DNA from 2 places in the Paraburkholderia sp. WS6 genome. Region 1 is predicted to be linked to the other one. Evidence: riboswitches for the same ligand, from Rfam matches in the RefSeq annotation. Region 1 holds a riboswitch; the other holds the start of a gene.

Region 1 (3,941 bases):
TCTACGCAATTTCGGACGGAGTTAAATTTTGGCCGCCATTCTTATTCCACACTTTTGCCACTACGTTGAGCATTTGTTTGCTTGTTGCATAAAAAGCTGCATAGCGGCATACGCCATTTGACAATTACCGGCATTCACGCCGTCGTCCAAAAAAGCAACAAAATGGGCTGCAACAAGCGCCGTGTCCCATTAGACTTGCGCTCGCTTAAAGTTTGACCCACCGCTTTTGATGAGGCTTTTATGATTCGCACGATGCACCGGTACTGCATTGCTTTGACCGTTATGGTTCTTTCAGCTTGTACCGTTACGCCGCACCACGACGCAAGCGAGTCGCCGACCGGCGCGTCGACCGCCGCAACTCTCGCGTCGTGGAACGATACTGCGAGCAAACGCTCGATTGTCGATTTCGTCACGCTGGTCACGACGCCAGAGTCGAAAGACTTCATCCCGCGCGCCGACCGGATCGCCGTATTCGACAACGACGGCACGTTGTGGCCGGAGCAACCCGCCTCGGTACAACTGGTGTTCGCGTTGCAACGGGTGAAGACGGTGGCCGGCCGGCATCCGGAATGGAAACGGCAGGACCCGTTCCGCTCGATTCTGAAAGGAAATCTGAAGAGCATCGCGGCGAGCGGCGACGCCGGTTCGATGAGGCTGCTGGCGGCGGCGCATGCCGGCATGACCAGCGATCAATTCGCCGCGCTCGTGCACGAATGGTTCGACTCCGCGAGCGACCCGCGCTTCAATCGCCCGTACGCCGACCTCGCTTATCAGCCGATGCTCGAGTTGCTCGCCTATCTGCGCGCCAACGGCTTCAGGACCTATCTGGTGACGGGCAGCGATGTCGAGTTCGTCCGTGAGATCGCGCAGCGCGTGTACGGCATTCCGCCCGAGCAGGTGATCGGCAGCACCGTCAAATACAAGTACAGCCAGACGAACGGCGCCGTAGCGTTGACCCGGCTTGCCCAAGTCGACACGCTCGTCGATGGCGCGGCCAAACCGCTTGCCATCGACCGCGCGATCGGCCGGCGTCCGGTGATCGCGTTCGGCAACGCGGACGGCGACGTGCCGATGCTCGAATGGACCTCGGCTGGCGACGGTCCGCGCCTCGCGGCGCTGCTGCACCACACCGACGGCGAACGGGAGTATGCGTACGATCGCACGGCGAAAAGCGGCAAGCTCGACAAGGGTCTGGACGAAGCCGGCGCGAAAGGCTGGCTCGTCGTCGATGTGAAGGATGACTGGAAGACGGTCTTCAAGACGGATAGCACAGCAACGGCTGCGGCGGCGCCGTCCAATTAAGGGCGGCTGGTTGGGAAGGCCGCGCTTCGCTGCGGCCTTCCCGGTCTTTCATCACGCGCTCAGCGGCTCAGCGTGATCGCCAGATAAGCGGCGTAGAGCACGCCGCACACCAGCAGCGCCCACACCGGCACGCCGCGCGCGCGCACGTTGATCCGCAGCCACGCGGCGGCGGCGAGCGTGATCACGATACCGGTCACCACTTCGATACGCGGCGTCCACGGTGTCAGCAGAATCCCGATGGCGGGCAGCAGCGTGCCCTGGAAAACCATCGCGCCGGTGATGTTGCCGAACGCCAGCGTGTCCTTGCCACGGCGAATCCACAGGATGCTGTTGACCTTCTCCGGCAACTCGGTGGCGATCGGAATGATCAGCAGCGACAGCAGCAATGGCGAGACGCCGAGCACCTGCGACACGCCCCGCACACCGTGGATGAAGCCTTCCGCGCCCCACACCAGCAACGCAACCGCCAGCACCAACTGCACGGCAATGGTCGCGAGATTGGTGGGCAAGCCAAGACGCGACAGCAGCATTCTGCCCGGCGCTTCAGTGCCGTGACCGGCGTCGACCAGTTTGTTCGATGCACGGAACGTCATCACCACATACGCGATGTACACACCGACCAGCGCCGCGCTGAACAGCCCCCGTACGATCATCTCTTCATGCGGCACGTACATTGCCGCGGCGGCCAGCACAAAGGCGCACAGGAAGTAGTTCAGATCGCGCGTGAAACCCGTGCGTTCCGGCGTGACCCAGCCGCCGGCACCGCGCGAACCGAGAATCGCCAGCGTCATCAGGAAGGTGGAGAGGGTGGAGAGCATGAGCGGCGCGCCGAGAATCGCGCCGACGCCGATCTCCTGATTGACCGCGCTATCGGTCGTGCCGCCCGCAATCGCGAGCAGCGGGACGAGGGTTTCGGGCAAGGCGGTACCGACCGCCGCGAACAGCGAACCCGTCACGCCCTCGGAGATTTTCAGACGCTCGCCGAGATGCTCGAGGGCATTGGTGAAGAGCTCGGCCGCCACGAGAATGACGACCAGCATGATGGCGAGTTGGAACAGGAGACCGGTCATGCGTGGCTCCCTGCAAATGCAAAGGGGAAGCGGCACAACGGACCGGCAAGTGGGGAGACTGGCAGGGCACAACGATGTTTCACAGGGCAACTCCGCGGTCGGACGAAAGTAACGAACCAATGACGCACCGCGACCCGTCCGACCAGAACGAAGCAGTGCGCCAATGGTCTCGCCAAACCGACCCGGTCGAACGCGCCATGACCCGCAGGCCAAGTATGTTGACGCGCTCTCCTTCAAAGGATGAAGGAAGGCTACTCCCCAGTGACCGGGGGATTCTAACGGGACGGGCGGCTTTCAACAAGCTTGGAATCGGGCGCGTGGGCCGGCGCCCTCTGGTTTTGCTACGGCCGTCCGGTGATGCGACATCAGCCTCGCAAGCGTGCGATGGCCCCACTGGTAAGATCACTCACCGTTTACGACCGCAGTGAGTGTTCACATGAGTTATCAAAACCGCCAGTGGTTTTACGTCAAGCGTCCTGAAGGACGCGTTGGCGATGAGCATTACGAGTTACGCGAAAGCGAACTCGACGACAAATTGTCATCCAATGAGGTGCTCATCCGGGCGCGCATTATCAGCGTCGATCCGTACATTCGCATCCAGCAGCACGAACGCAATACCTACGATGTGCCGCATCCACTCGGCATCGTGCAGCGAGCGGGCGTGGTGGGTGAAGTGGTGGCGTCGGCGAGCCCGCTGTTCAAGCAGGGCGACTGGGTGTCGGCCTATAGCGGCTGGCAGTTGTATGCCAAGTGCCATCACAGCGAACTGGCCAAACTGGACCCCGCCGCGGCGCCGGTTTCGACCGCGCTCGGCGTGCTCGGCATGCCGGGACGCACCGCGTGGTTCGGTTTGATGGAAGCGGGCAAGCCGCGTCCGGGCGACACGCTGGTCGTGTCCGGTGCGGCGGGCGCAGTCGGCTCGCTGGTCGCGCAGTTCGGCAAGCGCGCCGGATGTCGCGTCATTGGGATAGCGGGCGGTCCGGACAAGTGCGCGTTTCTGACCGACACGCTGAAGCTCGACGGCGCGGTCGACTATCGGGCGCATCCGACGCTTGAAGGCTTGCAGTCAGCGCTGCAGGCGGCGACCGGCGGCGTCGATGTCTATTTCGACAACGTGGGCGGCATGGTCACAGATGCGGTGATTCCGCTCATCAAGCGCCGCGCACGGATCGTGATCTGCGGCGCGATCGCTCAATACGACGGCGGTCTCGACACGCCGGACCTCGCGCCGCGCTTCCTGCAGCACATGCTGTTTCAGCGCGCGACGATTCAGGGGATTCTGGCGCGCGATTTTACGCATCGGATGGATGAGATGCTGCAGACGGTTGCGCCGTGGGTGAAGAACGGTGAAATCGTTTATCAGGAGACTTACGTCGATGGGTTTGACGCGTTGCCGAACGCGCTGAATAGCCTGTTTGAGGGGAAGAATCTTGGGAAGCTGCTGGTGAGGGTATGAAGGTGTGAGTTCCTGAACGACAACCCCGACGCTGGCCGGGGTTGTCGTTTGTGGATTGTTTATTTCCGTTTGCTGCGTCTTTGCAGCATGGCCTCGGTCTCTGGCGCGGTCAT
Region 2 (3,941 bases), on a different contig from region 1:
GGCGCCTCGTAAGTCACAGTCCCGTTGACGTCGGAAACGAGTATCGCATCCGACGTGTTCGCGACAAGCGCCTGCAGCCTCTGTTCGCTGCTGCGCAGCGCGTCCTGGGCCGCCGCATCCACGTTCTTGCGAATGCGCCGCAGCATCTGAAGAAACAGCAGCGAGAGCCCCACGCCGATCGCGAGTACCACGGGGGTCGATATCAGGACGATCCGTTGCACGGCAACGAGCCGGTCGAGTTGCATCGTCGCATCGTCGCGGTGCTGTGCCGCTGCCGCGAGAACCTTTTGCTCGATATCGTCGAAGAGTGGATCGGCCGAATCCTCGTCGATCTCATTGGCTCTCGCGATGTCGTGATCATCGACGGCCTTGAACATCGGTTTGGCGAACGCTCGATACTTCGCGTGCTTCTCCAGCAGGCCGCGCAGCATTGCGCTGCTGCCGGGCTCAAGTGCCACTGCCTTCTTCAGCGCTGCGTCAAGTGCTTCACCGGCCTCGCGGTGCTCGCGTAGAACCTCCGGACGTGGGTCCAGAAAGTACTTGCGTTCGGCCGATTCCTCCCACGCAACGCTATAGCGAGCTTCCTCGAAAGCCTTATCCGCCTCGTTGGCAGCTTGCGCGGCGAAACCGGCACTCAAGCTTTCATACGCTCCCCAGAAGGCCAGGAGCGGCACGCTCAATAGAACGAGGACGAGACCAAATACGGCGGTGCGCCGCGCGGGGGGCACATTCGACGACGTCTGCTCAACTCGGTCTTCTGCTGCGTTGCGTCGCCACAGATATCGACGCCTTTGGGTGCCTTTCTGTCTGGTCACGATTGCTCCGATGTGGAACGGCACGTCGACGAGGCGCCCTGTTCGAGCAGGTTGGGCGGAAGGAAACTGAAAGTGTCAGTCTTCCCGTAGACGACGTGCGTATCCGGAAGTCGTGATCCGAAGCATCGCTCAGTTCGTTCGTTGACTTCGAACCGAGTAAACGACGGACGACTCCGATCCCGGTCCACGTTTTGTCGGACCACCGCGTATTAACGGCACGCTCGGGGTTTTTCTAAAGGTCTCGCGTTGGTGGAGTGCGGTGCGCGCGTCGGCCGCGAACTAGAACAGCGGATGCGCTTGCGGGTACAGCGCGGTCCTGAGCGCGAGGCCACCGAGGACAACGAAGATAATGGCGGCCAGAATGTGGACCGCCTTTGTTGGCAGGCGGTCGGCGAATTTGTGTCCCAGGTAGATGACGGGCACATTGGCCAGCATCATGCCGAGTGTCGTACCCGCAACCACGCCGAAGAACTCATGAAAGCGCGCCGCCAGGGCAATCGTGACGATTTGGGTTTTGTCGCCCATCTCGGCGAGAAAGAATGTGAGCGCGGTTGTGCCGAACACACCCATCGAGTTTTTCGTCAAAACCGCATCGGCATCGTCCAGCTTGTCCGGAACGAGAATCCACACGGCCATCACGGCGAATGACGCGACAACCGCCCAATTCAGAATGCCCGGACTCAGAACGCTCGCGAGCCACGCGCCGAGTGCGCCGGATGCACCATGGTTGATGAGGGTAGCGGCAAAAACACCGAGGATGATGGGAATGGGCTTGCGATATCGCGCTGCCAATACCAGGGACAAGAGTTGAGTCTTGTCGCCGATTTCAGCAAGGCCGACCACACTGGTCGAAATGAGGAAGGATTGCATGGGGTTGTTGTACCCGGGCCGCGCAGAAAAAACGCGATGACGCGCATTCCGGCGACCCGGTTAGGTCGGAATGCGAGTCATCGGTCTTGCCAGGCATTTAGCTGCGCACGCCATAGCGGGTCTCTCGACTCGCCAAGTATGTTGACGTGCGCCCTCGAACATCGCGTTCGAGGCGGCTACTCCCCAATGAGCAGGCGCGATTTTATCGCGCCATGCGTCGCAGAAGCAAGTCGCCACTATAGCGCTTTGCGCGGTTGAGCATTGCTGCGCGCGCCGATTATTACGAATGCCTTTCGGTTGTGATGCGCTCGCACCTGTCTTTGGGGAGTAGCCGGCTTCTACCCAGAAGCGCCTGCGTCATCTATTCGACGGCAGCAGCGATCGGCCTCGCTACTCGTGAGCCCGAGGCCTCTAGTACGACAGCGACTCAAGCAAAGCCGGTTCGCCGAATTCGACAAGCTGCGCGTTGGAACGCTGGAAATAGCTGGTCCAGAACTGCTTCAGGTTCATCAACGTGCGCGGATCGCGATAACCGTTACGCGCTGCTGTCGAACCTGACGTAGCGGGCTGCATCACGCCCCCACCGATAACGAATATGCGAGCAGCACTGAAATCGCCAAGCAGACTATTGTCCTGCGCCTTCTTCAACTCGACTGCGGGATTGATATTACGTACCGCGTCGTGTGCATAGAAACTCGTCACGCTGGAATTTTCCAAACCGTCAGTGACGACAAATACCACCTTGTGTGCCGCCTTTTCCAATGCAACGGCGGTCGACACGGTCTTCAACGCCATCATGATGTCGGACTGCGCCAGAGTCGACGTGCTTGACTTCATCACTTCCGCAGTCGAACCGACAGCCAGACGCTGCGCGTAAACCTGCTGCTGCTGGAGACAGGTGTGAAAATTGCGCAGGCGGCTCATCACCACATCACCTTCTTCGCTGGCAGGGATGGGCCGTTCGATGATGCCGGTATGCAGCACGTTGAGATAGTGGCCTTGCGAAAACGCCGAAAACTCAGCAACAACAAATTTTGTACCGGGCGTGAGCATCGCCCGCGTGTTGTCAAGCACCTGCTTTTGCAGCGACGGGTCAAGCTGCACCGTTTGATCGACCAGCACATAGATCAACTGGTCGTAGAGCACTCCCCGTTGCGCAATCTGATTGGCGGTGTAGCAGCTCGGGACGTCGTTTGTCAGACCGGCGTGCGCAAGCTGAATCGTTGCGATCGACATCAGCCCGGCGACCACCAGCGCTTGAATGGCCTTTGTGTAAGCGCGCATCAGATATCCCCGAGAATGTCGTCTTCGAGTCGCGCCTGCTCGGCAGCTTCCTTCCGTTTGAGCTTGAGCGTTTGAACAGCCGCAAGAATCGAACTGCGCCGCTCGGCAGAGCCGTCGGCAGCCACATCCAGAATTACCTTGCGACGCTCCTGATCCGATTCGTCAAGGATGCGTTCGGCGATACGCGCAGCGTCCTGGAATACAGCAGTGCTCGCTGCAGAACGCACAGGGTCTTCGGCGTGTGCCGTGTTTGCGGTTGCTTCGCGTCGATCCGCGGCGGCCGATTCGGTGGGCGAGGGTACGGCCCCCATGCTGTCCATTTGCACCGGGCGCAGCGCGTCTTCATGAAGCTTACGGCTGTAGAAATCGTGACAGCTTATTTTCGATACGTTCTCCCGGTACCTCGGCACTTCGCGGCCAAGATGGGCACGCAACTCGGTCAATCGCATGTTGCCGCGATCGAGCGTCGGCTTGATGTGCTTTGCAAAGTAACTCTGGAAACTCGTGTGTCCAAGCGTCTGCTGGTACGCGTTCTTACCGTCGCCGACGAACGAACTGCCGAAAGCCTGAAAGAAGCCGAGCGCCTGCGTGATCACATAGATGATCGCCAGCACGATCGCACCCGCGATACCCTGACTGAACATTTCGCTGTTCAGCTCGTGATCGACGCTCTGTTGCGCCGCACGCGACGAATCGGCTACGTCAGTGGGCAAAGGCGTCGATGCATCGAGACCCGGCACCGGCGGGAACGGGTTGCTGCCCGAACCCGATGCCATCTGACCGTGATCGGCGACGTGATTCGTCATCTCGATCTGCAGTCCCTTGATACGCATCCAGGTAATGCCGATGAGCAGGACGGCAAGCAGTGCGATGGCGACGATCGGTACGACAAGACTGCCACGGTCGTGCGCACCGTCGAGTACACGACTGCCGAAGCGCACCTTTGGCGGTGCGCCCTCATCCTGTGCCTGA

The links. Region 1 has a riboswitch for manganese ahead of M0D64_RS19510 (sodium:calcium antiporter). Riboswitches for the same ligand answer to the same signal wherever they lie in the genome.
Region 2: linked by a shared signal. The riboswitch ahead of M0D64_RS29640 (TMEM165/GDT1 family protein) and the one ahead of M0D64_RS19510 (sodium:calcium antiporter) in region 1 are both predicted to bind manganese.

The regions. Positions count from the first base shown of each region.
Region 1 covers NZ_JALQCK010000015.1:117,391-121,331, forward strand. Annotated here, with positions in the region: gene M0D64_RS19505 (HAD family phosphatase) at 241-1,302, shown strand; gene M0D64_RS19510 (sodium:calcium antiporter) at 1,362-2,372, opposite strand; yybP-ykoY riboswitch at 2,473-2,644, opposite strand; gene M0D64_RS19515 (NADP-dependent oxidoreductase) at 2,809-3,828, shown strand; gene M0D64_RS19520 (hypothetical protein) at 3,888-3,941, opposite strand, start outside.
Region 2 covers NZ_JALQCK010000030.1:66,739-70,679, forward strand. Annotated here, with positions in the region: gene M0D64_RS29635 (bifunctional diguanylate cyclase/phosphodiesterase) at 1-839, opposite strand, end outside; gene M0D64_RS29640 (TMEM165/GDT1 family protein) at 1,095-1,685, opposite strand; yybP-ykoY riboswitch at 1,700-1,882, opposite strand; gene M0D64_RS29645 (hypothetical protein) at 2,097-2,969, opposite strand; gene M0D64_RS29650 (hypothetical protein) at 2,969-3,941, opposite strand, start outside.